2 regions of the Stenotrophomonas sp. LMG 10879 genome follow, and region 2 is predicted to be linked to the other one. Evidence: riboswitches for the same ligand, from Rfam matches in the RefSeq annotation. Region 2 holds a riboswitch; the other holds the start of a gene.
The links. Region 2 has a riboswitch for glycine ahead of CR919_RS13895 (trimeric intracellular cation channel family protein). Riboswitches for the same ligand answer to the same signal wherever they lie in the genome.
Positions count from the first base shown of each region.

Region 1: it holds a riboswitch for glycine, as region 2 does, so the genes downstream of both, gcvP (aminomethyl-transferring glycine dehydrogenase) here and CR919_RS13895 (trimeric intracellular cation channel family protein) in region 2, are expected to answer to the same signal.

Region 1 is NZ_PEJT01000002.1:174,527-190,349, forward strand. Features, by position in the region: gene CR919_RS03605 (methyl-accepting chemotaxis protein) at 1-1,414, shown strand, start outside; gene CR919_RS03610 (hypothetical protein) at 1,499-1,789, opposite strand; gene CR919_RS03615 (hypothetical protein) at 1,804-2,343, opposite strand; gene CR919_RS03620 (alpha/beta hydrolase) at 2,483-3,229, shown strand; gene CR919_RS03625 (hypothetical protein) at 3,226-3,717, opposite strand; gene CR919_RS03630 (catalase) at 3,739-5,835, opposite strand; gene CR919_RS03635 (AraC family transcriptional regulator) at 5,954-6,676, shown strand; gene CR919_RS03640 (amino acid permease) at 6,758-8,128, shown strand; gene CR919_RS03645 (VOC family protein) at 8,311-8,721, shown strand; gene gcvP (aminomethyl-transferring glycine dehydrogenase) at 8,855-11,722, opposite strand; glycine riboswitch at 11,784-11,886, opposite strand; gene CR919_RS03655 (multidrug effflux MFS transporter) at 12,186-13,412, shown strand; gene CR919_RS03660 (siderophore-interacting protein) at 13,553-14,449, shown strand; gene CR919_RS03665 (hypothetical protein) at 14,527-14,919, shown strand; gene CR919_RS03670 (M2 family metallopeptidase) at 15,048-15,823, opposite strand, start outside.
Region 2 is NZ_PEJT01000008.1:104,668-120,490, forward strand. Features, by position in the region: gene CR919_RS13850 (ATP-binding protein) at 1-276, shown strand, start outside; gene CR919_RS13855 (MarR family transcriptional regulator) at 348-848, shown strand; gene CR919_RS13860 (DNA alkylation repair protein) at 845-1,582, shown strand; gene CR919_RS13865 (DUF6616 family protein) at 1,657-1,995, shown strand; gene CR919_RS13870 (hypothetical protein) at 2,080-2,340, shown strand; gene CR919_RS13875 (3-deoxy-7-phosphoheptulonate synthase) at 2,593-3,666, shown strand; gene CR919_RS13880 (efflux RND transporter permease subunit) at 4,057-7,116, opposite strand; gene CR919_RS13885 (multidrug efflux RND transporter permease subunit) at 7,113-10,256, opposite strand; gene CR919_RS13890 (MdtA/MuxA family multidrug efflux RND transporter periplasmic adaptor subunit) at 10,253-11,422, opposite strand; gene CR919_RS13895 (trimeric intracellular cation channel family protein) at 11,661-12,278, opposite strand; glycine riboswitch at 12,362-12,465, opposite strand; glycine riboswitch at 12,479-12,568, opposite strand; gene CR919_RS13900 (GIY-YIG nuclease family protein) at 12,609-12,884, shown strand; gene CR919_RS13905 (nuclear transport factor 2 family protein) at 12,995-13,420, shown strand; gene CR919_RS13910 (NAD(P)/FAD-dependent oxidoreductase) at 13,682-14,962, opposite strand; gene CR919_RS13915 (NYN domain-containing protein) at 15,085-15,823, shown strand, end outside.

The DNA.
Region 1 (15,823 bases), on a different contig from region 2:
CCTTGGCGGTCGTGACGAGCTGACCCAGCTTGGTGAGGCCATGGCCAGCGTGCGCCAGAGTGTTCAGGCCGCGATCGGCGCGCAGCTGCAGATGGCCGAGCAGCATGAAGCCGGTGCGATCCGTTATCGGATGGATGCCAGCGCGTTCCCCGGCGACTTCGGCCGCATGGTGCAGGCCACCAATCACCTGGTTGAATCGCACGTGCAGGTGCAGCTGCTGATGGCCGAGGTGATGCAGCGCTATGCGATCGGCGATCTCAGCCGCGATCTGCCCGAGTACCCGGGCGAGAAGGGCACGCTGACCCGCACCCTGGCGGCGGTCAAGCAGAGCCTGATGGCGATCAACGCGCAGATCGATGAACTGGCCCGTGCCGCGCGCGCTGGCGACTTCAGCATGCGTGGCGACGCTGCAGCATTCCAGTACCAGTTCCAGGCGATGGTGAACCACCTCAACGGCATGATGGCCAGCTCGCAGGCCAGCATCGCCGATGTTTCCGACGTGCTGCGCGCCATCTCGCATGGCAACCTCACCGCGCGCATGGACGGCGAGTACGAAGGTGTGTTCGCGCGCATGCGTGATGATGCCAATACCACTACCACGCAGCTGACCGGTATCGTGCGTGGCATCCAGGTGGCCGCCGACAGCATCAACAACGCGGCGCAGGAACTGGCGGCCGGCAACAACGATCTGTCGCGCCGTACCGAGCAGCAGGCCGCGAATCTGGAAGAGGCTGCTGCCTCGATGGAAGAGCTGACCTCGACCGTGCGCCAGAACGCCGAGCTGGCGCGCCAGGCCGACAGCGAAGCGCACGCGGCCGGTGTTGCCGTGCGCGAGACCGAGCAGGCCATGGCGCAGATGGCCACGGTGATGGGCGAGATCGATCAGTCTTCCGCGCGCATTTCGGAGATCTCCACGGTGATCGATGGCATCGCCTTCCAGACCAATATCCTGGCGTTGAATGCCGCGGTGGAAGCAGCGCGTGCCGGTGAACAGGGCCGTGGCTTTGCCGTGGTCGCCAGTGAGGTGCGTACGCTGGCCCAGCGTGCGGGTGTGGCCGCCAAGGAGATCAAGGAATTGATCGAGGACGCCGCCGCCAAGGTGCAGAGCGGCCTGGCGGTGACCGTGCAATCCGAAGCCGCGATTGCGCGCGTGGCCCAGGCCAGCTCGCGTACCACCTTGCTGATGAGCGATATCGCCGCCGCCAGCAAGGAACAGGCGGCCGGCATCGAACAGGTCAACCAGGTAGTGGTGCAGATGGACCAGGTGACCCAGCAGAACGCGGCCCTGGTGGAAGAAGCCACCGCTGCCAGCCGTGCGCTGGAGGAGCAGGCACATGCGCTGACCACGTCGGTGTCGGTGTTCCAGCTGGAGCAGGGTGTTCGCAAGCTCGCCGTGTCCGCGCGCGCGGCGTAAGCAGTCCGTAGCTGGATGTTGGATGACGCCCTGCATGCGATGGCCCGCATGCAGGGTGTCAATGCACGCAACGAGTGGGCACAGCTAACGCCCGCGCGCAGAGCGTTCGATCAACCAGCCAGCCGCGTACAGCAACAGCAGCGTTGGCGGAACCAGCACCGCATACGCGGTCGACCAAGGCTTGCCGTACAACAGGCCGCCTGCGCCGATGGCATCAAGCGCGGCAGACTGCAGAGTGATGGGCAGCGCCATCAGGATGTAGGTACCTTTCGGGTCCGCATCCGACTGTGCGCCATGAACCAGCCACGCGGTAAACAGCAGGTAGGCCACGCACAGCGCCAGGCCGGCCCAGCTAAGGAGTCGTCGCTTCTTCATCCGCAGGCCTCCTTTCAACGGACCTCGAAGCGCGACTGCAGCGGCAGGCTCACACCCCGCAACAGATCCCTGACCACCACCTGTGCGGTCCACGTGCCCTTCGGATCACCTGCCTCGGCGACGAATTTCAGCTGCACGTTGGTCATGTACAACAAGGTGGGTGGACCCGGCAGACGGGCGGTGAAGCAGGGAACATCGCGCTCATCCGCGCTGGCGCTGCCGTCCGGGCGCAGCATGCGCACGTCGCAGTGGACCTTGGCTGCGCCATCCTCGCCCAGTTGCGGGTTGGACAGGAACGTCAGTACGAACAACTCTCCGCCCAGCTGCACGTCGCTGGCCTCGGTGAAGTTCGGCGTGGTGTCCGCTGGAGTTTCCCACTTGGCCCGCCAATCGGCGTCGGAGGTGACCAGCAGTGATGCCGCAAATCCATCCCTGGACTTCATGGCATCGGTCTGCGGCACCGCCTTGCCGTCGCCATTTATCCAGCCATCGCCGGCAAAGGTGGTCAGTGGCAGCATCAGGGCCATCATGGCCAGTGCGTAGGTCCATCGCATCAACAGCTCTCCCGGGTAGCCGCATCCTGCGGCGAAGCCGCCAGTATCGCGCAACCTTGACCGGCACAGCAGGGGAGCGCCAAAGAAGAGGTTTCTTCGCCCGCCGATCCGGGTGATGCTTGCCAGCAAAGGAGATGGCATGGGAATTGGACGCGAGGAAAAGCAGGGCGGTGATGCCGCGTCGACCACGCCGCTGCACGTAGTGATGCTGCCTGGCCTGGATGGCACCGGCAGGATGTCGACCTCATTCCTGTCCGCACTGCAGGCTCATGGGCTGACGACGCAGGCGATCGCGCTGCCTGCGCAAGGAGGGCAGGGTTACGCCACGCTTGCCGAATGGCTGTGGCCGCAGCTGCCACACCAACCATTCGTACTGCTTGCCGAGTCTTTCTTAGGCCCCTTGGCGATTCAACTCGCCGCACGACAGCCCGCCGGCCTGCGCGGACTGGTGCTGGCCGCGACTTTCGCGCGTCGGCCCGTGCCAATGCCGGCAGCCGGCGCGGCACTGCTGTCGCCGGCCTGGCCGATGCCTCCTGTGGCATTGCTGTCACGCCTGTTGCTGGGGCGATGGCGCAACTGCCAGCACCTGTCGATGCTGCACGATGTGTTGGCTCAGCTCCCGGCGGCCACGTTGCGGCAGCGCGCCGCAGCGACCCTGCGGGTGGACGTACGCGGGTTGCTGCCGCAGATCACGGTGCCGACGCTGTGCCTGCAGGCGCGTCAGGACCGGTTGCTGTGGCCGCCGAGCGTGGCCGAGCTGCAGGTTCTTTTGCCGGATGCGCGGCACATTGCCCTGGAAGGGCCGCATCTGCTGCTGCAGGCCTGCGCCGACCCGGCCGCCGCGGTGGTGGCCGGTTGGGGGAGGGCGCTGCCCGCTACCGGCTAACTACCGGCGCGGGTACGTGCGGCCTTCTTCGCCGCGGTCTTGCGTACCGCCTTGTTTGCCGCACGTGTCTTCGCGGCCTTCTTTGCTGCGGTGCTGCGTGAGGCGGTCTTCTGCGTTGCCGTCCTGGCGGTCGCCTTCTTTGCAGCTGACTGCTTCGCAGGAGCCTTCTTCAGCGCCTTCTTTGCAGCAGACTTCCTGGTGGCAGCGTTCTTTGCAGGCGTCTTCTTCGCAGCGGTCGTCTTCGCCACCTTCTTTGCAGGCGCCTTGCTGGCCGAAGTCTTCTTCGCAGTTGCCTTTTTGACTACCTTCTTCGTTTCCTTGCGCGCGCTGCCGCTGCGCTTGCCACCGCCATCCTGCTTGTTCACGGTAGCCCAGGCGATACGCTCTGCGGTGCCTTCGCTGGCACCGCGCTCGCGCTCGCTCTCTTCGATGTGCTCGGCCTGGCGCTTCTGCTTGTCGGTATAGGCGGATTTGTCACCTCGGGGCATGAGCGTTCTCCTGTCGGATGATCAGGCCAGCAGGCGCAGCTTCGGCTCGCGCGCCCACTGTCGGGTAGCGGCAGCGGCAAGGAACGCCTTGCTGTCTTCCGCCTCGACGGTGCCGGCATCGTTGCCGACGCGCGCTGCTTTCAGCAGCGCCTGTGCGCCTTCGTCACTGGCGATGGCTTTCAGGTGCGCCCAGGCGTCGCTGACGAAGCCAACGGCCGCCGCTTCCTTGGCCAGCGCTTTGCCGGCGTCGGCACTCAGCACCACGGCCACGGCATCAAACACCACCGACGGGGTACCGGCCAGCTGTCCATCGGCGGCCTGCACCTTGCCGTCGCTGAGCGTGGCGCCACCGACTTTCGGTGCGACCAGCTTGACGCTGGCGCCGGCCTTTTCAGCGGCTTTGCGCAGGTTGGCGATCACTCGTGCATCGGAACCTTCATCGAACAGGATGCCGATGCAGCGCCCCTGCAGCACTGGCTTGTTGCGGCCGATCACCCGTACTTCGGGGGCGACGGGCAGGTCCTGAGCGGGGGTTGCCGTCGGTGCCGGGTCGGGCAGGGTACGCAGGGCCAGCCCATCGGCCACGCGTTTGGCCAGTCCTTCGTCGATGTTGCGCAGATGGCTGACGGTGCGCACGCGCACCTTCTCCGTTTCCACCTTCGACAGCTCGAACACCAGCGCCGAGGCCAGGTGCGCCTGTTCCGGTTTTTCCAGGCTGCGGAAGAACATCCGTGCCTGGCTGTAGTGGTCGGCAAAGCTTTCTGCACGGGTGCGGCCCTTGCGCCCGTCATCGGCGCTGGCGTGGCTGCGGAAACCGGCGGGGGTCTCGCGCGGGCTGTCCTCCTGCAGCGAACTGGGATCGTAGGCTACGCGTCCCTTCGGCACCTGCATCTGCATGTGGCCATCGCGCTGGTGGTTGGCGAACGGGCACTTCGGTGCGTTGATCGGGATCTGGTTGAAGTTCGGCCCGCCCAGGCGGATCAGCTGGGTATCCAGATAGGAGAACAGCCGTCCCTGCAGCAACGGATCGTTGCTGAAGTCGATGCCGGGCGGCACGTTGGCCGGGCAGAACGCAACCTGCTCGGTCTCGGCGAAGAAGTTGTCCGGCCATCGGTCCAGCACCATGCGTCCGATCACCTGCAGCGGCACCAGCGACTCGGGGATGATCTTGGTCGGGTCCAAGTGGTCGAACGGGAAGCCGTCGGCCTGTTCCTCGCTGAACAACTGCACCGCCAGCTCCCACTCGGGGAAGTCGCCACGCTGGATCGCTTCGAACAGGTCGCGGCGGTGGAAATCGTTGTCGGCGGCCTGCAGTTTCAGCGCCTCGTCCCAGATCGTGGACTGCAGCCCCAGCTTCGGCCGCCAGTGGAATTTGACGAAGGTGGAGTTTCCTTCGTCATCCAGCAGGCGGAAGCTGTGGATGCCGAAGCCTTCGATGGTGCGCAGCGAGCGCGGAATCGTGCGGTCGCTCATCGCCCACATGATCATGTGCATCGATTCGGGCATCAGCGAGACGAAATCCCAGAACGTGTCGTGCGCGCTGGCGGCCTGCGGGAACGCGCGGTCCGGTTCCATCTTCACCGCATGGATCAGGTCGGGGAACTTGATCGCATCCTGGATGAAGAACACCGGGATGTTGTTGCCGACCAGGTCCCAGTTGCCTTCCTTCGTGTAGAACTTCACCGCGAAGCCGCGCACGTCGCGCGGGGTGTCGACCGAACCGGCGCCGCCGGCGACGGTGGAGAAGCGGGTGAACACCGGCGTCTTCACCCCGACTTCGGTGAGGATCTTGGCCCGCGTCACCTTGCCCAGCGACTTGGTCAGTTCGAAGAAGCCATGGGCGGCCGAACCGCGCGCGTGGACGATGCGCTCGGGAATGCGCTCGTGGTCGAAGTGGGTGATCTTCTCGCGCAGCAGGAAGTCCTCCAGCAGGGTCGGGCCACGCGGCCCCTGGCGCAGGGAATTCTGGTTGTCGGCAACCGGGATGCCCTGGTTGCTGGTCAGTACCGGATGTTCTCCTCCCGCCAGTTGATGCAGTTCATCGCCCTGGCCGCGGCTGTCACGGTCGGCGGCGGGGGTGGCGGGAGCGCGCTTGCCGGTCGGCTTGCTGGCGGCCATGGAGGATCTCCTGGAGCGGGTAGGGGGCAGACCCCAGACACTGGCGCCGTCGGCGTTAATGCAGGGTCCCGTGGGAGTGAACGCGCAGACAAATCGGCGGCTCGGGTATGCTTGCCGCATGCGAGTCGAACCCGCCGACATCGAAGCCCTGTTCGACGCCATTCCGGACGTGCTGTTCTTCATGAAGGACCGCCAGGGCCGCTACACCTACGTCAACCAGACCATGCTGCGACGGCTGGGCCTGCGTGCGCGCAAGGACGTGATCGGCCGCACCGCAGCCGAGATCTACCCCACCGGCCTGAGTGCGGACTATGTCGACCAGGACGCCCGCGTGCTGTCCGGCGAGGTGATCGAGAACCTGATGGAGCTGCACCTGTTCGCCAACCGCGAACCGGGCTGGTGCCTGACCTGCAAGCGCCCGCTGGTGGTCGACGGGCAGGTGGAAGGGCTGATCGGCATCTCCCGCGACCTCGGCCAGAAGGACAGCCTGGGCACCCAGTACGAGCAGCTGCGGCTGGCCCTGGCGCACCTCAATACGCACTACGCCGAGAACGTGCGGATGCAGACTCTGCTGGACATCACCGGTTTTTCGTTGTCCAAGCTGGAGCGCAGCTTCCGCAAGGTGTTCCAGATGACCCCGCAGCAGGTGCTGACCCGGCTGCGGATCCAGATGGCCATGCACCTGCTGCATGGCAACGAGAGCATCGCCTGCATCGGCCAGGCCTGCGGTTTCAGCGACCAGAGCGCGTTCACCCGCAAGTTCAAGGCTGAAACCGGTTTCTCACCACGCGCCTATCGGGCCCGTATTGGTGGCAATGTCGGCGAGCCGGTACCGGCCTGAGTTTCCTGCTGCGCTGTGCCTATCCCCGCAGCGGCTGGACACGGTAAGGTGTCGCCCTTGTCGCCGCCGCCAGCCCTGCCGATGCCCGCCACCCCCGATCAGACCGCTTCGCCCTCCCGCCTCGGCCATTCGCTCAAGCCACGCCAGCTGATCATGATGGGGCTGGGCAGCGCCATCGGCGCCGGCCTGTTCCTCGGCTCCGGCGTAGGCGTGCAGGCGGCCGGCCCGGCGGTGCTGGTGTCCTACCTGGTGGCCGGTGCGCTGGTGATCATCGTGATGAACGCACTGGGCGAAATGGCCGCCGCCAAGCCGACCAGCGGTGCGTTCTCGGTGTATGCGGCCGATGCCATGGGCGCCACCGCCGGCGCCACCGTGGGCTGGCTGTGGTGGGTGCAGCTGGTCATCGTCATCGCCGCCGAGGCGGTGGGCGCGGCCGGATTGCTGGCCACGGTCTGGCCGGTGGTGCCGGTACCGATGGCGGCACTGGCCTTCATGTTGTTCTTCACCGCGATCAACCTGCTCGGGGTGAAGAACTTCGGTGAGTTCGAATTCTGGTTCGCCATCCTCAAAGTGGCGGCGATCCTGGCCTTCATCGCCGTTGGCGTGGCGCTGCTGATGGGCTGGCTGCCGCAGGTGGCCTCGCCGGGCCTGAGCAACTTCACCGAGCACGGTGGCTTCGCGCCGAAGGGCCTGGCCGGTATCGGTGCGGCGCTGCTGGTGGTGGTGTTCGCCTTCGGCGGCACCGAGATCGTGGCCGTCGCGGCGGCGGAGACCGAAGACCCCGAGCGCAGCATCGCCCGTGCCATCCGCACCGTTGCCTGGCGCATCCTGGTGTTCTACATCGGTTCGCTGAGCGTGATCATCGCCGTGGTGCCATGGACCAGTGAAGCGCTGAAGTCGCCGTTCGCCGCGGTTCTCGATGTCGCCAATATCCCGGGGGCAGCCACGGCCATCACTCTGATCGCGGTGATCGCCCTGCTGTCGGCGCTCAACGCCAATCTCTACGGCGCCTCGCGCATGATGTATTCGCTGGCGCAACGCCGCGAAGCACCGGCCGTGCTGGGCTGGACCGACCCGCGCCAGGTGCCGGTGATCGCGGTGCTGGCCAGCGTCCTGTTCGGCTTCGCTGCCACCATCATGGAACTGCTGTTCCCGGACAAGGTGTTGCCGGTGCTGCTGAACATCGTCGGTTCCACCTGCCTGCTGGTGTGGACGCTGTCGCTGGTCTCGCAGCTGGTGCTGCGCCGTCGCGCCGACCGCCTGGGCACGCGCCTGCCGTTCCGCATGGCGGGCTTCCCGTGGCTGACCGTCTGCGCGCTGGGCATCCTTGCGTTGATTTTCGGCCTGCTGCTGAGTGAAGCGCATACGCGCCTGCAGTTCCTGTCGATGGTGGCGCTGACGGCGACCATCGCGGCCAGCAGCGCCATCGCCCGGCGCATGCGCGAGGCTTGATCCTGTAGAGCCGACCCTATGGTCGGCTGCGGTCGCCGAATTTTCTGTAGAGCCGACCCTATGGTCGGCTGCTGTCTGCGTGGTCGCTGGCCGAGCATGGGCTCGGCTCTACAGCAGGCATACATCGGCCGTGCCATCCTGATCGCGTGGGCCATCACCGGCCCGACGAACGGGAGCACCGCATGCTGCGCAGCCGTCCCTTCCTGATGTTCACCGGCCAGGCCGAAGCCGCGCTGGCCCTGTACGCCGAAGCCTTCGCCGAATTCCGCCTGCTGGCCCTGCAGCGCCATCCGGACGGGGCGGGTGCGGGCATACCCGGTCAGGTCCGCCAGGCCATTTTCCTGCTCGGCGGCACCCACTACCTGTGCTTCGACAGCCTGGATGTGCACGACTTCACGTTCACGCCCTCGATGTCGCTGTTCGTGGAATGTGCGGGTGCCGAATCGTTCGAACGTGCCGCGCGCGTGCTGGGCGACGGCGGGCATTGGCTGATGCCGGTGGGCGACTACGAGTTCAGCAGCCGCTACGGCTGGGTGCAGGACCGTTTCGGCGTGTCGTGGCAATTGAGCCTGGGTCAGATGCCCGACCCATGATGGCAAAGCATCCACGCATGGCGTGGATCTACTACCTGCCATGGCGCACTCTCCAGTAGATCCACGCCATGCGTGGATGGAAACGAAAACGGCCCGCTTGCGCGGGCCGTTCTGTTACCGATGCCGCGAAGGCTTACGCCTCGACTTCATCGTCCTTGTAGGCATCGACCGGGATGCAGGCGCACATCACGTTCTTGTCGCCGTACACGTTGTCGACGCGGGCCACCGGCGGCCAGTACTTCTGCAGCTTCAGGCTCGGCAGCGGGAAGGCGGCCAGTTCACGCGGGTAGGCGTGGGTCCATTCGCTGGCGGTCACTGCCGTGGCCGTGTGCGGGGCGTTCTTCAGCGGGTTGTCCTCGCGGTCCAGGCGGCCGTCTTCGATCGCGGTGATCTCTTCGCGGATCTGGATCATCGCGTCGATGAAGCGGTCCAGCTCGTGCAGCGATTCGCTTTCGGTCGGCTCGACCATCAGCGTGCCGGCCACCGGGAAGCTCAGGGTCGGGGCATGGAAGCCGAAGTCGATCAGGCGCTTGGCCACGTCTTCGGCACCGATGCCGCTGGTCTTCTCCAGCGGACGCACGTCGAGGATGCACTCGTGCGCGACCAGGCCGTTGCGGCCGGTGTACAGGGTCTTGAAGTGCGGGGCCAGGCGCTTGGCGATGTAGTTGGCGTTGAGCTGGGCGACCTGGGTGGCCTTGCGCAGGCCTTCGGTGCCCATCATCGCGATGTACATCCAGCTGATCGGCAGGATCGAGGCGCTGCCGAAGCTGGCGGCGCTGACCATGCCGACCGGGCCGTTGTCACCCAGCTTGCCCGGCAGGAACGGGGCAAGGTGCGACTTGACCGCACACGGGCCAACGCCCGGGCCGCCGCCGCCGTGCGGGATGCAGAAGGTCTTGTGCAGGTTCAGGTGCGAAACGTCTGAACCCCACTTGCCCGGCTTGGCCACGCCGACCAAGGCGTTCATGTTGGCACCGTCGGTGTACACCTGGCCGCCGTGCTTGTGGATGATCTCGCAGATCTCCACGACTTCTTCCTCGAACACGCCATGCGTGGACGGGTAGGTCATCATGATCGCGGCCAGGCGGTCGCTGTATTTCTCGGCGTTGAGGCGGATGTCCTCGACGTCGACATTGCCGTTGGCATCGGTCTTGGTGACCACGACCTTCATCCCGCACATCTGTGCCGAGGCCGGGTTGGTGCCGTGCGCCGAATCCGGAATCAGGCAGATGTCACGGTGATCTTCGCCGCGCGAGCGGTGGTAGGCGCGGATCGCCAGCAGGCCGGCGTACTCGCCCTGCGCGCCGGAGTTCGGCTGCAGGCTGACGGCGTCGTAGCCGGTGCACTCGACCAGCATTGCTTCCAGCGAATCGATCAGTTCCTTGTAGCCCAGCGCCTGCTCGGCCGGCACCAGCGGGTGGATCTGCGAGAACTCCGGCCAGGTCACCGGGATCATCTCGGCGGTGGCGTTGAGCTTCATGGTGCACGAGCCCAGCGGGATCATCGTGCGGTCCATCGCCAGGTCCTTGTCGGCCAGCGAACGCAGGTAGCGCAGCAGCTCGTGCTCGCTGTGGTGGGTGTTGAACACCGGGTGGGTCAGGAACGCGGACTGGCGCAGCAGGCCGGCCGGCAGCGCGTCGGCGGTGCTGGCATCCAGCGCGTCCACATCAACGTTGGCACCGAACAGCGCGCCCACGGCGATGATGTCGGCGCGGGTGGTGGTCTCGTCCAGGCTGATGCCCACCGAGCTGCTGTCGATCGCACGCAGGTTGTAGCCGGCCGCACGGGCCTTGGCATGGATCGCGTCGGCGTCGACACCGGTCACGTGCAGCGTGTCGAAGAAGTCGGCGCCGACCTGCACACCGGCGGTGCGCAGCGCGCTGGCCAGGATCGCGGCCAGGCGATGGGTGCGGCGGGCGATGCGGGTCAGGCCTTCCGGACCGTGATAGACGGCGTACATCGAGGCCATCACCGCCAGCAGCACCTGTGCGGTACAGATGTTGGAGGTGGCCTTCTCGCGGCGGATGTGCTGTTCGCGGGTCTGCAGGGTCAGGCGGTAGGCCGGGTTGCCCTGCGCGTCGATGGAGACGCCGATCAGGCGGCCCGGCATCGAACGCTTGTAGGCGTCACGGCAGGCCATGAACGCCGCATGCGGGCCACCGAAACCGAACGGCACGCCGAAACGCTGGCTGTTGCCGACTACGATGTCCGCACCCCATTCGCCCGGGGCGGCCAGCAGGGTCAGGGCCAGCAGGTCGGTGGCCACGGCCACCAGGCCGCCGCGCGCGTGCACGGCATCGACCAGCGCCTTGTAGTCGCCGACCTGGCCGAAGGTATCCGGGTACTGCAGCAGCAGGCCGAAGGCTTCCGCTTCCAGCGCTTCGGCCGGGGTGCCCACGCGCAGCACGATGCCCATGGGCTCGGCGCGGGTACGCAGCAGTTCCAGCGTCTGCGGGTGCACGGCATCGTGCACGAAGAAGGTGTCCGACTTCGACTTGGCCGAGCGCTTGGCCAGGGTCATCGCTTCAGCAGCGGCAGTGGCTTCGTCCAGCAGCGAGGCGTTGGCGATTTCCATGCCGGTCAGGTCGGCGCACAGGGTCTGGAAGTTGATCAGCGCTTCCATGCGGCCCTGCGAGATTTCCGCCTGGTACGGGGTGTAGGCGGTGTACCAGGCCGGGTTTTCCAGGATGTTGCGCAGGATCACGTTCGGCGTGTGGGTACCGTAATAGCCCTGGCCGATGAAGCTGCGCAGCACGGTGTTCTTGTCGGCGATCGCGCGGATCTTCGCCAGCGCCTGCACTTCGGTGATCGACTCCGGCAACGCCAGCGGTGCCGGCGACTTGATCTTGGCCGGGACGATGGCATCGGTCATCGCATCCAGCGATGCGTGGCCGATGACGCCGAGCATCTGCGCGATCTCGGCATCGTTGGGGCCGATGTGGCGCTCGACGAACGCCGAATGGTGCTCGAGCTCACGCAGGGAAGGGGTGTTCTGGGACATGGCGAAGGATCCGTCAGGAAAGGGCACACGCACGGGCACAAGCCGCCGGTCGGCGGTCTGCGGGCGCCCCTCTGTCCTTTTGCCTGAGAGTTTAAAAGCGCGGAAAACCGCAGCTTCGTGCCCCTTCGGCGCCGGATCGAACCGGTCTCTCCAGAGTTCTGTTACGGGTGGTATCGGGCCTGAGCGATTACGGGCGTTGCGCCTTCGGCAGCGGTGACCTGCTTCTCCCACCGTGTTGCCCGCCGATTATAGCCTCTTGCCGGCGCCCGACGGTGGCCCGCAGCGGCCTCACAGGCCTGAATGGCCGATGGCCCGGGCGTGCGTTCTGTGCACCCGTGCATGGCGTCGCACGCATTCCCCACCTATGATGGTCGGATTCTCGTATTCATCTGGCGCCGTCCCTGCCGCAGGGGATCGGCGCCCGCCGTGCGTGTCACGCATGGCCCTGCCGGACGCTTGCCCGATGACCGCCGCTGTTGCTCCTTCCACCCGCCGCATGGCCCTGTTGCTCGCTGGCCTGGCCATGTTCGGTCCGTTCTCGATCGACACCATCTTTCCTGCGTTTCCGCAGCTGGCCCAGCGCCTGGCGGTGGACGAGGTGGCGGTGCAGCAGACCATCAGCGTCTACCTGCTGTTCTACGGCCTGATGAGCCTGGCCCACGGCCCGCTGTCCGATGCGTGGGGGCGCAAGCGGGTGATCCTCGGCGGCCTGGTGATCTTCGTCGGCGCCTCGGTGGGCTGCGCGTTGTCCACCGACCTGACCACGCTGCTGGCGTTCCGCGCGCTGCAGGGCCTGTCTGCCGGTGTCGGCATGATCGTCGGCCGCGCGGTGATCCGCGACCTTTACCACGGCCACGACGCGCAGCGGCTGATGAGCCAGGTGTCGATGCTGTTCGGCATCGCCCCGGCCATCGCGCCGATCATCGGCGGCTGGATCCTGCTCAGTGGTGCCGGCTGGCCGCTGATCTTCTGGTTCCTGGTGGTATTCGCGCTGGTGCTGCTGGCGGCCACCGCGCGCTTCCTGCCGGAAACCCATCCGGCGCAGGCACGGGTCGCACTGTCGCCACGCACGTTGATGCGCGACTACGTGCGCATCGGTTTCAACCCGCGTTTCCTGCGCCTGGCGCTGGCTGGCAGCATCGGCTTCGGCGGCATCTTCCTGTACATCTCCTCGGCCCCGGCGATCGTGATGCAGCACCTGCATCTGGGTGAAGGCGGCTTTGCCTGGCTGTTCATTCCCACCATCGGCGGCATGACCACCGGTTCGTTCCTGTCCGGGCGCATGGCCGGGCACAGCACACCGACGCGGCAGGTGGCCCTCGGCTTCACCTTGTGTGCGGTCTCTGCCGTGTTGAACATCGGCTACGTCAGCCTGGCGCCGCAGTTCGCGTTGCCGTGGGCGGTGATGCCGATCTTCCTGGGCGGTATGGGCATGGCGCTGATCTTCCCGATCCTGGCGCTGGCGGTGCTGGACATGTATCCGCAGCAGCGCGGCCTGGCCTCGTCGCTGCAGGCGTTCGTGCAGCTGATGATCAGCACCGTGGTGGCCGGCGTGGTATCGCCACTGCTGCACGACAGCCCGCTGCATCTGGCACTGGGACAGGCGGCCTTCTTCGCGGCCGGCTTCGTGTTCTGGTACTGGGAGCACCAGCGCGAGCGCGCAGCAGAGGCAGCCGGCACGGCGCTTTGAGCGTCGCGCAGGGGTAGGGCACAGCATCACGCAGCGCCCCCTTGCGACGCTGCGCGCAGGGACTAGGCTGGGGTTTCCAGCAAGCCGGTTCGTGGATGCACGACAGCCAGCCATCCCGATGTCGTCGCATGAGGTATCCCATGGCTGCGCAGCAGACCTACCGCCTGTTCGAGGTGGCGCTGAAGGAGCGCCGCGTTCTTTCTCCTTCCCTGGACCGCATGGTGTTCACCGGCGCCGACGTGGCGCGCATGAAGACCGAAGGCCCGGACCAACGCATCAAGGTGTTCTTCCCCTTGCCCGGCCAGGACGCGCCGGACGTGCCCAGCGGCGAAGACTGGTACGCCCGTTACCGGGCACTGCCCGATGACGCGCGGCCGCCGATGCGCACCTTTACCCTCCGCCAACTGCGCGCCGGCGAGTGCGAGGTCGACGTCGACTTCGTGCTGCATGGCGAGACCGGACCGGCCTCGCGCTGGGCCACGCACGCACGGCCGGGCGACCGCGTGGTGCTGCTGGCCCCCGACGCTGACTGCGCGGACAGCAGCGAAGGCTGGGAATGGAAGCCGCCAGCCGGGGTCGGCCAGGTGTTGCTGGTGGCCGATGAGACCGCATTGCCGGCGGTGGCCGGCATCCTCGAGGAACTGGCCGGGCTGGTCGATCCGCCGCGCACGCTGGCCCTGCTGGAGATCGCCCAGGCGGGCGATGCGGTGCCATTGAAGGCACCGGTCACGGCCGAACTGGTGTGGTTGCCGCGCGGGCAACAGGCCCATGGGCAGCGGTTGCTGCAGGCCGTGCAGGCGCGGCTGGCGGCAGCCCCGGCCGTGGCCGAGGGCGCCGAACTGGACGACATCGACGTCGATGCGCAGATCCTGTGGGAGCAGGCTGACGCCAGCGCAGACGGCGCGATGTATGCCTGGGTGGCGGGCGAGGCCGGCGCGGTGATGGCGATCCGCCGGTATCTGGTGAAGGACTGCGGCCTGGATCGCCGCGCGATCACCTTCATGGGCTACTGGCGGCAGGGGCGGGTGCTGGACTGAGCCGACGCCGTACCGGTGTGAACCAGCATGCAGGGGGCGTGGGTTATCCTTGCGCCCCCGCAATGCAAGCCCCACCGATGTCGACCTCTTCCAAATCCCGCCGCGACCAGCGCCGTCGCCAGGAACAGCAGGCTGCCAACAAGGCCGCCGCCACCGCCTCGCCCGTCGAGCCGCACGCCGAACTGCGCGACACCCAGCGCACGCTGCTGGCCGGGGTCGTCCGTCGCGATGGCGAATGGGTGCTGGGCATGGATGGCCGCATTGCCGGCCAGAGCGAAAGTGCGGCGCAGGTGCTGGCGCTGATCATGCAGGCCGGTGAACTGCACGAACGGCAGGGCACGCCGGTGCGCTTGATCTATTCGGATGCGCTGCGCGATGCGGCGCAGGCCGAAGCCAACGAGAAGGGTCAGACCTTCGAGGAATTCAAGGCCGCGCTGGCTGCGCAGCTGGCGGCGAAGAAGAGCAACTGATCGCGCCGAATCTGTAGAGCCGAGCCATGCTCGGCTGCTTTTCCACCGTGCTGCGCACGGTAAGCCGAGCATGGCTCGGCTCTACAACACCTGGAAAGGGGCGGATCCTCGCGGACCCGCCCCTTCTTTCATTTCGCCGTCGCTGCCGGTGCCGCGCTGGCCTGCCAGCCGCACATCTGGCCTTCGTTCTGTTGCTTCAACCAGGCATTGACCGGGCTGAAGTACTCGATCATCGGGCCGGCATCGAGCTTGTCCGAGCCGGTCAGTTCCTTCAGCGTGGCCTGCCACGGCTGGCTGGCGCCCTTGCTCAGCATCGCCCAGTACTTCTGCCCCGCTTCCTTGTTGCCGTAGAAGGTGCACTCGTGCAGCGGGCCCTTGAAGCCGGCGGCATCGCACAGGCCCTTGTAGAACTGGAACTGCAGGATGCGCGCCAGGAAGTAGCGGGTGTACGGGGTGTTGCCCGGCACGTGGTACTTGGCACCCGGGTCGAAGAACTCCTCGCCACGGGTGCTGGCCGGTGCCACGCCCTGGTACTTGGCCTTCAGGTCCCACCAGGCCTTGTTGTAGTTGTCCGCGGTGATCGAACCATCGAACACGCCCCAGCGCCAGCGGTCGATCATCAGCCCGAACGGCAGGAACGACACGCCCGACAGCGCCATGCGCATCTGGTTGTTGATGACCGCCTCGCGGCTTTCGGTCGGCGCGTCGACCAGCCCGATCGAGCTGAGGTACTTCGGCGTCATCGCCAGCACGATGGTGTCGCCGATCGCTTCATGGAAGCCATCGTTGGCACCGCCCTGGAACAGCGGCGGCAACGGGTTGTAGGCCAGGTCGTAATAGATGTGGCCCAGCTCGTGGTAGATGGTGGTGAAGTTCTCTTCGTTGGGCTTGATGCACATCTTGG
Region 2 (15,823 bases):
GCGCGCTACGCCGGTGCAGTGGAGCTGCGTGTTGCACGGGTGGGACAGAGGCTGCATCTGGAGGTGCTGGATCGCGGTCCCGGCATCGCAGCGGCAGACAGGCAGCGCCTGCTGCAGCCGTTTCAGCGCAGCGAAACTTCGCGCAGTCGCGACACGGGAGGCGCCGGGCTGGGCCTGGCAGTCGCCGCCAACGCGGCGCACCGTCACGGCGGTGAACTGCAGTTGCTGGACCGTGAAGACGGCGGCCTTGTGGCGAGGCTGATCGTGGCGCCGTAAAGGCGCCTGCGCTATGCGTTACATCTATTTTCATACTATGATTAGGCGACTAATCATAATGAATGACGCGCGTGCTGGAATTCAAACACCTTGCCCTCATCAACGAAGCAGAGCGTCGTAGCGACGCAAACCTGGGCCCGCTGCGCCTGTGCTTCCAGCTGCTCGCCTTGTCCGGCGCGATCGACCGTGACTGCGCTGCACGGCTGGCACCGCACGGCCTCAGCGAAGGCCGCTTCGTCGTGCTGTTCCTGCTGCACGGCGCCGGCGGCATGTTGCCGCCGCACGAGCTGGCCGAACGTGCCGGCGTCACCCGCGCCACCATCAGTGGGTTGCTCGATGGCCTGCAGCGTGACGGCCTGCTGCAGCGGCACAGCGACGCCGAAGATGGCCGCCGTCTGCAGATCGTGCTGACGGCACGCGGCAGACGCCTGGCAGATGAGTTGTTCGACCAGCACACGCAATGGATCGGCGGACTGTTCAACGGTCTTGATTCCAGCGAACAGGCGCAGTTGTCGCTGCTGTTGGAAAAGGTCTGGCGACACACCGACGCAGGCCAGGAAACAGGCGCATGAGCACTGCCATCGCCTCCGCACGCCTGCAGGCACTCAATGCGGGCAGCGCCGCCAGCACGCATCTGGCCGAGTGCCTGGCGGTGGACTTCGCGGCGTTGCTGCAGGCAGTGGCACCGACCTTGCCACCGGCCGCGATACAGCGCATGCGCGCCGCCGCGGGCAAGGGAATCACCCAGCGCATGGCCCTGGCCGCAGCGCTGCTGCGCGAGACAGGGCAGGGCGACGTGCAGCACTGGCGGGCCCATCCTTCCGACACCGTGCGGGGGTGGGCGTGCTATCTGATCGGTGCTGACGCGCAGGCGACGTTGGCCGACAAGCTGCAGGCGACGCGTCCACTGGCAGACGATCCGCACTTCGGTGTGCGCGAATGGGCGTGGCTGGCGCTGCGCAGCGATATCGTCGCCGGGCCACTGGAGGCGCTCGCCCTGCTGCAACCCTGGACGCAGCAGCCTTCGCCACATCTACGCCGCTTCGCCTGTGAAGCGCTGCGCCCCCGCGGTGTCTGGGCCACGCATATTGCCTTGTTCAAGCAGCAGCCCGAGCACGTGCTGCCCTTGCTGGAAACACTGGCCGATGATCCAGAGCGCTACGTGCAGGACTCGGTGGGCAACTGGCTCAACGACGCCGGCAAGGGCCAACCCGACTGGGTGCGCACTGTGTGCAAGAAGTGGCAGTCAACGCACGACAGCGTCGCCAACGCCTACATCCGCAAACGCGCGCTGCGCTCGCTGTAACGCAGCACCGTTCACCCGTTTCCCGCTGATGCCGGCCGCTGGCCGGCAACCCCATGACCCTCAAGGAAGACCCCATGTCCCACCTCCTCATCGAGCTGTACACCGCGACGCCGGCCTGGAGAGCTTTGTCCGCCGAACAACGCAACACCTTCTTCAGCCGTATCGGCGCCGGCATGCAGCAGCTCGACCCTGCATGCATCGCACCGCTGGCGATGGGCCGCGTGGCCAGCGAGGTGCCACATGCCAGCGCCGCGCAGTACTACGCCGTCTGGCAGTGCGCCAGCCGTGCAGATGCCGATGCGCTGATGGCCGCCATCAGCGCCACCGGCTGGCATGACTACTTCGCCACCATCAATGCCGTGGGCGCCGTGGATGCGATGGCCCAGCACCTGGCGGACCTCGCAGCGCTGTAATTCGGCCTGCGGTGGCACATGCGCGTGTCATCCATTCCGGGTAAAGATGGCGCTCGGCCGTATCCATTCGCAGGGAAGTCGAGCATGCAGAGCAAGATCCAGGTGACGTTGTACGGAGCGCTGGGCAGCAGTCCTGCGCTGCAGGTACCCGGCCTGGAAGGGCCGGTGGTCGCCATCCAGGAAGCCACCCTGCGGCAGCTGGTGTCCGATCTGTATACGGCCAGGTCCATGCTCAACCCCGAACAGCTGGATGAGGCCCGGCAGGAACTGGACCGGGTAGTGGAGCGCTGGGTGGACATCCACGAAACGTTGCTGCTGGACGTGGAAGTGCATGGCGGCCGATAGTCCGCTGAACCGCGCCCGCAGTTGCGGATGAAACAGTTGGCACCTGCCAAAACCCTGTGTTATCAATAGATCCCATGAACGCAACCCACGCCAGCTTTTATTGGTATTACTTTCCGAAGCCCCCGGCGGAGGAAGGATTGCGCTCACCCTGAAGAAAGCTTCAGACGCATTCCCGAAAGCCGCCAGCGAACCTGGCGGCTTTTTTCATGTCGCCACGCTGCGGACCCCCAACGTTCCGTAGAGACCCCCACCATGCCCCCGCACACCGACGACCTGCGTATCCGCACCATCGAACCGCTGACACCGCCTGCCCAGCTGCTGGCGATGCTGCCCTGCGATGACGAAGCCTCCGACACCGTCAGCGCCTCGCGCGCGGCCCTGCACCAGATCCTGCATGGCCGCGACGACCGCCTGGCCGTGGTGGTCGGGCCATGCTCGATCCACGACCCGAAGGCCGCCATCGAGTACGCACAGCGCCTGAAGCCGCTGCGCGACGCGCTGGCCGGCGAATTGGAGATCGTCATGCGCGTGTACTTCGAAAAGCCGCGTACCACGGTGGGCTGGAAGGGCCTGATCAACGATCCGGACCTGGATGGTAGCTTCAAGATCGACAAGGGCCTGCGCATCGCCCGTGGCCTGCTGCGCGACATCAACAAGCTCGGCCTGCCTGCCGGTGTCGAGTTCCTCGACGTGATCTCGCCGCAGTACATCGCCGACCTGGTGGCCTGGGGCGCGATTGGTGCACGCACCACCGAAAGCCAGGTGCATCGCGAACTTGCGTCGGGGCTGTCGTGCCCGGTCGGCTTCAAGAACGGCACTGATGGCAACGTCAAGATCGCCGCCGATGCCGTGGGCGCGGCCTCGAACCCGCATCACTTCCTGTCGGTCACCAAGCAGGGCGGCACGGCCATTGTCTCCACCACCGGCAACCCGGACTGCCATGTGATCCTGCGTGGTGGCAAACAGCCGAACTACGACGCGGCCAGCGTCGCCGAAGCCTGCCAGGCGCTGGCCAAGGCCAAGCTGCCGATGCGCCTGATGATCGACGCCAGCCACGCCAACAGCCTGAAGAACCACGAAAACCAGCCGAAGGTGATCGAAGACATCGCCACCCAGCTGGAAGACGGCGAGCAGCGCATCGTCGGTGTGATGGTTGAAAGCCATCTGGTCGGTGGCCGCCAGGAGCTGGTCGAAGGCCAGCCGCTGGTCTACGGCCAGAGCATCACCGATGGCTGCATCGACTGGGATACCACCGTGACGGTGCTGGAGCGGCTGGCGGCTGCCGTGCGCGCCCGTCGCGAAGTGAAGGTGTCCGAAGCCGCCTGACGGCGGCACGTGTGTGGATGGCGGCCAGCGCCTGCGGGGGTGCGGCCGCGATCAGGGCCGGTCGGAGTTGGAGACCGGCCCGTCTGCACCGGCGATGCGCCTGGCGCTGCGTATGTGCGACAGCGCCAGGTACATCGCCGGGGTGGTGTGACCCCGACCCGGTTATGTAGATCCACGCCATGCGTGGATGAAGCCGCCCCGCTCAACGCCCCGCCCGCATCCTCGCCAGCGCCAGGTACATCGCCGGTGTCGTCTAGTCAGTAGATCCACGCCATGCGTGGATGAAGCCGCCCCGCTCAACGTCGCGCCCGCATCCTCGCCAGCGCCAGGTACATCGCCGGTGTCGTCTAGTCAGTAGATCCACGCCATGCGTGGATGAAGCCGCCCCGCTCAACGTCGCGCCCGCATCCTCGCCAGCGCCAGATACATCGCCGGTGTCGTGTACAACGTCAGCCACTGGCTGACCAGCAACCCGCCGACAATGGCGATGCCCAGCGGCTGCCGCAGCTCCCAGCCTTCGCCGTTGGCCAGCATCAGCGGCAGCGTGCCCAGCAGTGCCGCCAGCGAGGTCATCAGGATCGGCCGCAGGCGCAATCGCGCCGCTTCCATTACCGCATCGCGCGCGCTCAGCCCGCGACGCTCGCCGGCCAGCGCGAAGTCGACCAGCAGGATGGTGTTCTTCATCACCACGCCCACCAGCAGGAACAGGCCGAGCAGGGCGATCAGGTTCAGTTCGTTGCCGAACAGCCACAGCGCAAGCAACGCACCGATACCGGCCGACGGCAGCGTGGACAGGATCACCAGGGGCTGCAGGAAGCTCTCGTAGAGGATGCCCAGCACCAGGTACACCGCCAGGGTGGCGCCCAGCACCAGCCACAACTGGCGCGACCGCAGCTGCTCCAGGCCACCGGCCTCGCCGGACAGCTTGGCCTGCACCGAGCGCGGCAGCATCAGTGTGGCCATCGCCGCATCAATGGCCTGCGTGGCCTGCTCCAGGCCCACGCCCGGAGCCAGCGCGAACTCGATCCAGATCGAGGCGAACTGCTCGCTGTGGTACACGCGGTCCGGCGCCATGCCGTAGCGCCAGCTGGCGATGCTCGACAGCGGAATGCGCTGGCCGCCGCCATCGATCACCTGCAACCGTGCCAGCGTGCCCGGGTCCTGCGTGTGCTTCGGGTCCAGCTCCATCACCACCCGGTACTGGTTGAGGCTGTCGTACAACGTGGCGACCTGGCGCTGGCTGAAGGCGTTGTTGAGCATGTTGGCCACGGTGCGCAGGTCCACGCCGTGGCGCGCGGCGGCCTCGCGGTCGATGTCCAGCATCACCTGGCGCATGCCGGCCTCGCCCTGCGCTTCCACGTCCACCAGTTCCGGCAGGCCACGCAGCGCAGCAGCGACCTTCGGTGCCCATTGGCGCAATGGCGCGGTATCGGCCGACAGCAACTGGAACTCGTACTTGCCGCTGCTGCCGGCGCCTTCCAGGCGGATGTCCTGGTCCACCCACAAATAGAGGTTGCCCCCAGGCAACTTGGGCAGGCGTGCACGCAGGCGGTCGATCACCTGCTGGCTGGAGACGCCGCGCTCGGCCAGCGGCTTCATCTTGATCATGATGAAGGCGTTGTTGACCCCGTTGCTGCCACCGATATAGCCGATGATGTCCTCGATGGCCGGGTCGGACAGCAGCAGTTTGCGGTAGGCATCGATCTTCGGCTGCATCGCCTGGAAGGACAGGCCGTCATCGCCACGCGCGAAGCCGCGCAGCTGTGCGGTGTCCTGCTGCGGCACGATGCCCTTGGGTACCTGCTGGAACAGCCAGGCATTGAGTGCGATCACCGCCACGAAGGCCAGCAATGGCCAGCGCAGTTGCCGCAGGCTGGCCTGAAGAGTGCGCAGATAGGCGCCACGCACGCGCTCGAACAGCGCATTGCTGCCGCGCTGCCAGCGCGAGGGTTGTTGTGCGTCATCGACGAACACGCGCGCGCACAGCATCGGCACCAGGCTCAGCGCCACCAGCACCGACACCGTCATCGCCGCCACCAGGGTCAGCGAGAATTCGCGGAACAGGCGCTCGACGAAATCGTCCAGGAACAGGATCGAGACGAACACCACGGCCAGCGCCAGGTTCATCGACAGCAGCGTAGCGCCCACTTCCGATGCACCGCGCACCGCCGCCTGCCAGCGGTCGGCACCCAGCTCGCGATGGCGCGCGATGTTCTCCAGCACCACGATGGCGTCATCCACCACCAGCACCGCCGCCACGATCAGGGCCATCAACGAGAGCGTATTGAGCGAGAAGCCCATCAGCGCGATCAACGCCAGCGTGCCGAACAGCACCACCGGAATCGCGACACTCGGTACCAGTGCTGCGCGCCAGTGGCCGAGGAAGCCGAGCACCACCAGCACCACCAGCGCGATCGCCAGCAGCAGGGTCACTTCTGCTTCGTGCAGGGTGGCGCGGATCACCGGCGAGCGGTCCATCACCAGCCGCATGTCCACCGTGCTCGGCAGCAGGGCGTGCAGCTGCGGCAGCTGCGCCTGGATCGCATCGACGGTGGCGATGATGTTGGCGCCGGGCTGGCGGCTGACGATCAGCAGTACGGCCGGGCGTTCGTTGTGGAAGCCACTGGCATAGCGATCCTCCACGCCGTCGGCGACGGCGGCGACATCGCCCAGCCGCAGCAGGCGATCATCGCTGGCCTTCAGCGCCAGCTCGCGATACTGCGCGGCCTGGCGCAGCTGCAGCGGCGCCTCCAGTTGCCAGTGCTGGTTCGCGCCTGCGACCGCACCCAATGGGCGCACCGCGTTGGCGCGGCTGATCGCCTGTGCCACATCCTCCAGCGCCAGCCCTGCGTGATTGAGGGCATTCGGGTCCAGCGATACGCGAACCGCCGGCAGCGCGCTGCCGCCCACCTGCACTTCGCCCACGCCCGGCACCTGCGACAGCTTCTGTGCCAGCACGGTCGAGCCGAGGTCGTACAGCTGGCCCGGCGAGAGCGTGTCCGAAGTCAGCGCCAGCGCCAGGATCGGCGCCTGCGACGGGTTGACCTTGCGGTACTGCGGCATGCCGGGCATGCCGCTGGGCAGCTGGCCGCGAGCGAGGTTGATCGCGGCCTGCACTTCGCGCGCGGCCTCGTCGATATCGCGGCCGAGCACGAACTTCAATTCGATCTCGGTCTGCCCCTGGGTGCTGGCTGAATCGATGCGCGAGATGCCGGGCAGGCTGCCCAGCGCACGCTCCAGCGGCGTGGCCACGGTCGCCGCCATCGATTCGGGCGAGGCGCCGGGCAGGCTGGCGCTGACTTCAATGGCCGGATAGTCGACCTGGGGCAGCGGTGCCACCGGCAGCAGGCGCAGCGCCAGCAGGCCGGCCAGTACCAGCGCCACCGCCAACAGGAGGGTCGCCACCGGACGCTGCACGCAGGCCTGTGCCAGGCGTGCCACAGGGGTCATGCGCTGGCCTCGTCTGCTGTTGCCGGTGCCGCCGCGCGGCGACGCTGCAGACGGTCGAAGGCCAGGTAGATCACCGGCGTGGTGAACAGGGTCAACACCTGGCTGACCATCAGGCCACCCACCATCACCCAGCCCAGCGGCTGCCGCAGCTCGGCGCCCGAGCCCGTGGCCAGCATCAGCGGTACCGCGCCGAACAACGCCGCCAGGGTGGTCATCAGGATCGGCCGGAAGCGCAGCAGCGCCGCCTGGTGGATCGCTTCACGCGGACTCATGCCGCGCGTGCGCTGCGCGTCCAGCGCGAAGTCGATCATCATGATCGCGTTCTTCTTCACCAAGCCGATCAGCAGCACGATGCCGATCACCGCGATCAAATCCAGGCTGCGTCCGCTCACCCACAACGCAGCCAAGGCGCCCACGGTTGCCGAGGGCAATGTGGAGAGGATGGTGATGGGATGGATGAAGCTCTCGTAGAGCACGCCCAGCACGATGTACATCACCACCACCGCCGCCAGGATCAGCCACAGCGTGCTCGACAGCGAGCTGCTGAAGGCCGCCGCCGCGCCCTGCAGGCGCAGCTCGATGCTTTGCGGCAATGCCACCTGCGCCCGCGCGGCATGCACCGCATCCACTGCTTCGCCCAGCGATGCGCCGGGTGCCAGGTTGAACGACAGCGTGGCCGCCGGGAACTGGCCGACATGGTTGCGCAGCAGCGCCGTCGGCCCCTGCTCGACGCGCGCCACCGCCCCCAACGGCACGGTCTGGCCGTTGCTACTGCGCACGCGCAGGCCGCTGATCGCCTCCGGCCCCGGTTGCCGCGCCGGATCGGCCTCCAGCACCACCCGGTACTGGCTGGCCTGGGTGAAGATGGTGGAGATCTGCCGTTGCCCGTAGGCGTCGTACAGTGCGTCGGCCACCGCTTCCACGCTCACGCCCAGACGTGCGGCGGCATCGCGGTCGATGCTCACCCTGGCCTGTCGGCCCTGCATCTGCAGGTCGCTGGCCACATCGCGCAGCGCCGGCGACTGGCGCAGCGCGTGCAGCAGCTTCGGTGTCCAGGTTTCCAGCGTCTGCAGGTCCGGCGTGGTCAGGGTGAACTGGTACTGGTTGCGGCTGATGCGGTCTTCGATGCCCAGCTCCTGCACCGGTTGCAGATACAGGGTGATGCCGGGAATTCTGGCCACGCGCTGCTGCAGCCGTGCCATCACCACGTCGGCACTCTCGCGCTCTCCGTGTGGCTTCAGTTCGATCAGCAGGCGGCCGGTATTGAGGGCCGCATTGTTGCCGTCCACGCCGATGTAGGAGGACAGGCTGGCCACGGCCGGGTCCTGTTCGATGGCCGTGGCCAGGGCAAGCTGGCGCTCGCGCATGGCCTGGAACGAGATCGCCTGCGGGGCTTCGCTGATGCCCTGGACCAGGCCGGCATCCTGCACCGGGAAGAAGCCCTTGGGCACGGCGAAGTACAGCGCCACGGTGAGCGCAAGCGTGGCCACCGTCGCCAGCAGCATCAGCGGCTGACGCTGCAGCACCCAGCGCAGCTGGCGGTCGTAGAGGGCGATGATGTGGTCGAAGACATCGCGCTTTGGTGGGGATGGGGTCGGAGCCCCAAGGGGATCCGACCCCACGGCCGGGGTCAGATCCCCTTGGGGCTCTGACCCCGTGGCATGCGGCTTCAGGAAGCGCGCGCACAACATCGGCGTCAAGGTCAGCGACACCAGCAGCGAAATGCCGATGGCTACCGCCAGCGTCACCGCGAACTCATGGAACAGCGCGCCCACCAGGTCGGCCATGAACAGCAACGGGATCAGCACGGCGATCAACGAGACCGTCAGCGAGACCAGGGTGAAGCCAATCTCGCTGGCTCCCTTCAATGCCGCCTCGCGCGGGCTTTCGCCGTCTTCCAGGTGGCGGGCAATGTTTTCCAGCATCACGATCGCATCGTCCACCACGAAACCGGTGGCAATGGTCAGCGCCATCAGCGTGAGGTTGTTGAGCGAATAGCCGGTCAGCAGCATCACCGCGAACGTACCGATCAGCGACAGTGGTACCGCCACGCTGGGAATCAGCGTGGCCGGCAGGTTGCGCAGGAACACCCAGGTCACCAGAACCACCAGCGCGATGGCCAGCACCAGTTCCTTCTGTACGCCGCGCACGGACGCACGGATCGATTCGGTGCGGTCGCTGAGCACGCTCATCTGCACGCCGGCCGGCAGAGTGGCCTGCAGCTGCGGCAGCAACGCACGCAACTGTTCGACCACGGCAATGACGTTGGCGCCTGGTTGGCGCTGGATGTTCACCAGTACCGCCGGGGTGGTGCCGCTCCATGCCGCCAGCTGGCGGTTCTCGGCGCCGTCGGTGATGGTGGCCACGTCGCCCAGCCGCAGCGGTGCGCCCTCGCGCCAGGCCAGCACCAGCGCGCGGTACTCGGCCACGCTGCGCATCTGGTCGTTGGCATCGAGCATCACCGCGCGGATCGGGCCATCGAAGCTGCCCTTGGGCAGGTTGACGTTGGCGGCGGCGATCGCGGTGCGGATGTGGTCCATGCCCAGGTTGTTGGCGGCCAGCGCGCCCGGATTGACCTGGATGCGCACGGCCGGGCGCTGGCCACCGGCCAGGCTGACCAGACCGACACCGGGCAGCTGTGCCAAGCGCTGCGCGATGCGGGTGTCGACCAGATCGTGCACCTGCGGCAGCGACAGGCCCTGCGAAGTCACCGCCAGGGTCAGGATCGGCGTGTCGGCCGGATTGACCTTGCGGTACACCGGCGGCACCGGCAGATCACCGGGCAGGAAGCTGCCGGCCGCGTTGATCGCCGCCTGCACGTCCTGTTCGGCCACACCCAGCGACACCTCCAGGCCGAACTGCAGGGTGATCACCGAGGCGCCGCCGGAGCTGGTGGACGACAGCTGTTTCAGGCCGGGAATCTGCCCGAGCTGGCGCTCCAGCGGCGCAGTGATGGTGCGCGTGGTCAGCTCCGGGCTGGCACCGGGATACAGCGTGGTGATCTGGATGATCGGGTAGTCGACCTGCGGTAGCGCCGCCACCGGCAGCAGGCGATAGGCCAGTACCCCGGACAGCAGCAGCGCCACCATCAGCAACGTGGTGGCGACCGGGCGCAGGATGAAGGCGCGCGAGAGGTTCATGCGCCGGCCTTGGGCGATGCCTCCTCGGTGATGATCTCCACCGTGGTGCCGTCTTCCAGTCCGTCGATGCCTTCGATCACCACCTTGTCACCGGCTACCAGGCCGGAACGCACCGCAACGCGACCGTCATCGGCCGGGCCGAGCACCACCGTGCGTCGTTGTGCCTTGTTGTTCTTGTCGATGATGTGCACGTAGTTGCCCTGGCTGCCGAACTGCACGGCGGCATCGGGAACCAGCAGCGCGGGATGCTCACCCAGCTGCAGGCGCACATTGACGAACTGGTTGGGGAACAGCGCCTGATCGGCGTTGTCGAACTGCGCGCGCAGCTTCAGCGTGCCGGTGGCGGTATCGATGCGGTTGTCGACGCTGGACAGGGTGCCGCTGGCGAGCTGCCGGCGTTCTTCGCGGTCCCAGCTCTCCACCGCCAGCGCCGGCTGCGCCTGTACGGCATCGAGCAGGGCGGGAAGCTCTGGTTCGGGCACGGTGAACAGCACGCTGATCGGCGCCGTCTGCGCCAGCGTGACCAGGCCTTCGGTGTCACTGGCGTGCACCAGGTTGCCTACGTCCAGCCGGCGCAGGCCGACTCGGCCGCTGACCGGGGCGACGATGCGGGTGTACTGCAGCTGCAGTCGCGCTTCGTCCACCGATGCCTGGTCGCTGAGGCGACGCCCCTGCAGTTGCCGCACCTTGCTCTGCTGGTCGCTCAGTTCCTGCGCGGACACGTAGTTCTGGCGCTGCAGTTCGCGGTAGCGCTGCAACTGGCGCTCGGCGTTCTCCAGCTCGGCCAGGTTCTGCTGCTGCGTACCCTGTGCGTGCGCAAGCTTCACCTGGTAGGGGCGGGGATCGATCTGCGCCAGCAGTTCACCGGCCTTGACCTGCTGACCCTCCTGGAAATGCAGGTGCATCAGCTCGCCATCCACGCGGCTGCGCACCACCACGCTGTGCAGCGGGGTGACCGTACCAACCGCCTTCATCCGCAGCACCAGTGGTTCGGCACTGGCACGGGCGATGCGTACCGGCACTACCTTGCCGGCACCAGCTTGTTCGCCACCGTCCGCCTCGGCCTGCGGCCACAGCCACCACGCCAGGCCAGCGACAAGGGCAAGGCCGGCAACGACCAGCAGCGGGCGGGCACGGCGAAAGCGGGAGTTTTCGGCGACAGACATGGGGCATCCTGCGCCCTGCGTGCACGCAGGGTCATGCGGGCCCGTCGGCACCACGAAGGGCCTCGGGCAGCGGGGGAGGGGGATTGTCTGGCGGGGCCGCGGACGCGGCGTGGCTGGATGCCGTCGCGCGTGCGACGGGGCGCCAATGGTAGCGGTTTACGCGGGCCGTCGCCGCGTGACCTTGGTCATGCAGCCCAGCCGGAAATGCCGGCCAACGACCGGCACTACCCTCAAGGGCTCAATGCACTTCGTCGTGGTACACGAACTTCGGCATTTCCCAGCGGTAGTGGATCGCCAGCAGGCGCACGGCGAAGCCACCCCCCAGGCAGCACAGGATCGCCGTGGCATCGGCCACGCCCCAGTGCAGCAACAGCAGATACACCGCACCTGTCAGTAGCGAGATGATCGCGTACAGCTCTTTCTGGAAGATCAGCGGCACCTCGTTGCAGAGGATGTCGCGCAGCACGCCGCCGAAGGCGCCGGTGAGCATGCCGGCGATCAGCACGATCGGCAGCGCATGGCCGGCCTCGCGCGCGATCGAGCAGCCGATCAGGGTGAAGGCGATCAGGCCCAGCCCGTCCAGCACCAGGAAGGTGCGGCGGAAGTGATGCATCCAGCGCGCTACCCAGGTGGCGATCAGCGCCGCGCACACGGTGAAGCCCAGGTACTCGGGATGCTTCACCCAGCCCAAGGGATAGTGGCCGAGCAGGATGTCGCGCAGCGAGCCGCCACCGAGGGCGGTGACACAGGCGATCATGACCACGCCGAACAGGTCCATGCGGCGGCGGCCCGCAGACAGGGCACCGGTCATGGCTTCGGCGGAAATGGCGATCAGGTAGATGATGGACAGCAGCATGGACAGGCTCCGGACGCGGTGGGGCCGGCCATGCGCGACCACCGCCATTGCCTGCGCAATGACGGGATGACGATGACCGGTGCCGCTCCCGCTGTCCTTTTGCCTGAGAGTTCAGCGGCGTGAGCCGCGTGCCCCTTCGGCGGATCGTCCCGGGCATGCCCGGTGACCTCTCTCCAGCTCGGCGAGTCGAATGCATGGTTGGTGGGATTCCAGCCCACCGGCCTGAGCGATCATGGGAGCCTGCGCCTTCGGCGGGCGCCAGCGCGGCGCCTCTCTCCTGCATTCGGCCGCCAGTATATCCGCTGCAGTGCAGCACGGCATAATCCGGGCATGGTTTCGCCTTCCCGCCCGTGGTTCCTGTACCTGCTCGAATGCCGCGACGGCAGCTATTACGCCGGCATCAGCACCGACGTGCAGGCCCGTTTCGCCGCCCACCAGGCCGGCAAGGGGGCGCGTTACACCCGGTCACGCCCGCCGCTGCGGGTGCTGGCGGTACGCGAGTACCCGGACAGGGCAGCGGCCTCACGCGCCGAATGGGAGCTCAAGCAGCAGCCGCGCGAGCGCAAGCTGGCCTGGCTGCAGGCGCCGGCCGAGGCTGTTCTGTAGAGCCGAGCCCATGCTCGGCTCTACAACTTCGCCGGTAGATCCACGCCATGCGTGGATGGGGCACATCCGGCCATGCCATGATCGCCCAGCTCTCAGCGCTGGAGACCCGGATGTCCGCCGTTGCCCTGTTGTTCGCGCTTTCCGCAGCAGCAAGCCCCGCTGCCGACGCCGCCACGATCGCCGCCATCGAAGCGACCTGCCACGACTACGTCGACGGTCAGCTGGAAGCCGACCCGCAGCGCGTCGCCCGTTCCCTGCACCCGGACCTGGCCAAGCGCGCGGTGCTCGGTGATACGCCCGACGAACGCCTCGGCCTGCGCCGGATGTCGAAGGAAGAACTGGTTGCGTTGACGAAACAGGGCGCGCTGAAGACCCCGAAGGATCAATGGGACCGCCGTTGCACGGTGCTGGACGTGACCGGCAATGCGGCCTCGGTGCGGCTGGAAACGCCGTGGTTCGTCGACTACTTCCACATGGGCCGCTTCGAGCAGCGCTGGGTCATCGTCAACGCGCTGTGGTACCCAAAGCCGAAGTAGAGCCACCATGCGTGGCTGTGCTCCATGCAGCCTGCACAGAAACTCATCCACGCATGGCGTGGATCTACTGTGTCGGTCGAGGACGTGCCCGTGGCACTACCTATCGCGAAGATTTCTGCCGGACATGAGCGGGGGCCCAGCGGCCCGATGAAGCAGTAGAGCCACGCCACGCGTGGCTACGCTCCATGCAGCCTGCACAGAAATTCATCCACGCATGGCGTGGATCTACTGTGTCGGTCGAGAGGTCACCCACGGCAGTACCTACCGCTTCGGCCGCCGGTCGTCCCGATCATCGCCGAAGATGATGCGCGCGCTGCGCTGGTAGCTCCAGTACGCCACCGCCCAGTTCAACAGCACCACGACGCGGTTGCGGAAACCGATCAGGAAGAACACGTGCGCGGCCAGCCAGAACCACCAGGCCAGCACACCGGACAGCTGCAGCTTGCCCAGGTGCACGATCGCGGCCATGCGGCCGATGGTGGCCAGGTTGCCGAAGTCGGCGTACTTGAACGGCCCCGGCGCGGGCTTGTCGTGCAGGCGTGCGCGAAGCGTTTCCGCCACGTACTTGCCCATCTGCTTGGCGGCCGGGGCCACGCCCGGTACTGGCTTGCCGTTGGCCTGGCCCAGTGCGGCCAGGTCGCCGGCCACGAAAAGTTCGGGATGGCCGGGCAGGGTCAGGTCGGGCTGCACCGGCACGCGTCCGGCACGGTCCAGCGGCACGTCCAGCGTGCGCGCCAACGGCGAGGCGGCGACGCCGGCGGCCCAGACCACGGTGCGCGCGGGCACGAACTGGTCGCCCAGTTTGAAGCCCTGTCCATCGATGTGGCTGACCGGCGTGCCGGTCATCACTTCCACGCCCAGCTTTTCCAGCTGCCGGCGCGCCTTCAGCGAAAGCACTTCAGGGAAGGTCGACAACACGCGCGGACCGGCCTCGACCAGCCGCACCTTGGCGCTGGCCGGATCGATATGGCGGAACTCATTGCGCAGCGTATGCCGGGCGATTTCGGCCAGGGTGCCAGCCAGCTCGACGCCGGTCGGGCCACCACCCACCACCGCAAAGCTCAGCCATGCGGCTTTCTTTGCCGGGTCCGGCTCGGCCTCGGCGCGTTCGAACGCCAGCAGCAGCTTGCGGCGCAGGGCGATGGCATCGTCCAGTGTCTTCAGGCCAGGCGCATCGTCGGCCCATTCGTCATGGCCGAAGTAGGCGTGGGTGGCGCCGGTGGCCAGCAGCAGGCTGTCGTAGTCCAGCGTGCTGCCGTCGGCCATGCGCACCTGGCGGGCTTCCTTGTCGATGGCCACCACTTCGCCCAGCCGCACCTCCACGTTGCGCTGGTGGCCAAGGATGTGGCGCAGCGGTGCGGCGATATCCGGCGCAGACAGTCCCGCGGTGGCCACCTGGTACAGCAGCGGCTGGAACAGGTGGTGGTTGCGACGGTCGACCAGGGTGATGCGTATGCGTTCGCGGGCCAGCGCACGGGTGGCCCACAGGCCGGCGAAACCGCCGCCGACAACGACCAGGTGGGGGACGCGATCACGACTCATCGACTCACTCCAGGGGGGGCATGGGGGAAGTGCCTGGCATCTTCGCATGGCCGGTCCTTGTCACGTCAGCGTGCATCCTGATCGGCGATACTCGGGTTCAGGCAACTGCCCGTGAGGAGTCCATGAGCGAACCGGAAAAGCGCATCGCCCTGTTGATCGACGCCGACAATGCGCCGGCCTCGAAGATCGACGAGGTCCTGGCCGAAGTCGCCCGCTATGGCGTGGCCAACGTGCGCCGTGCCTATGGCAACTGGAAGAGCCCACGGTTGAAAGGGTGGGAGGCGGTGCTGCACGAATACGCGATCCGGCCGATCCAGCAGTTCGCCTACAGCAAGGGCAAGAACGCGTCGGACATGGCGATGGTGATCGACGCGATGGATCTGCTGTACGCGCGCAACCTCGATGGCTTCGCGATCGTGTCCAGCGATGCCGACTTCACCCCGATGGTGATGCGCCTGCTGACCGACGGCGTGAAGGTCTATGGCTTCGGCGAAAAGAAAACCCCGGAACCCTTCGTCAACGCATGCTCGAAGTTCACCTATCTGGAAGCGTTGGGCCAGACCCATGCCAGCGTGCAGGATGTCGAGCAGGCATCGAACGAACCATCATCGAATGAACAGGCGCCCAGCGAACAGGCGGGCAGCGACGATGCGCGCCCGCGCAAGAGCGGGGCGGAAATGCGCAGCGATACACGTCTGGTGAAGATGTTGCGGCGTGCGGTGTCCTCGGCAGAGGGCGAGGATGGCTGGTCGCACCTGGGCCCGGTCGGCAGCCAGATCGGCAACCAGGCCTCGTTCGATCCGCGTAATTACGGGTACGGCAAACTCAGCGACCTGCTGGCCGCGATCGGTCTGTTCGAAC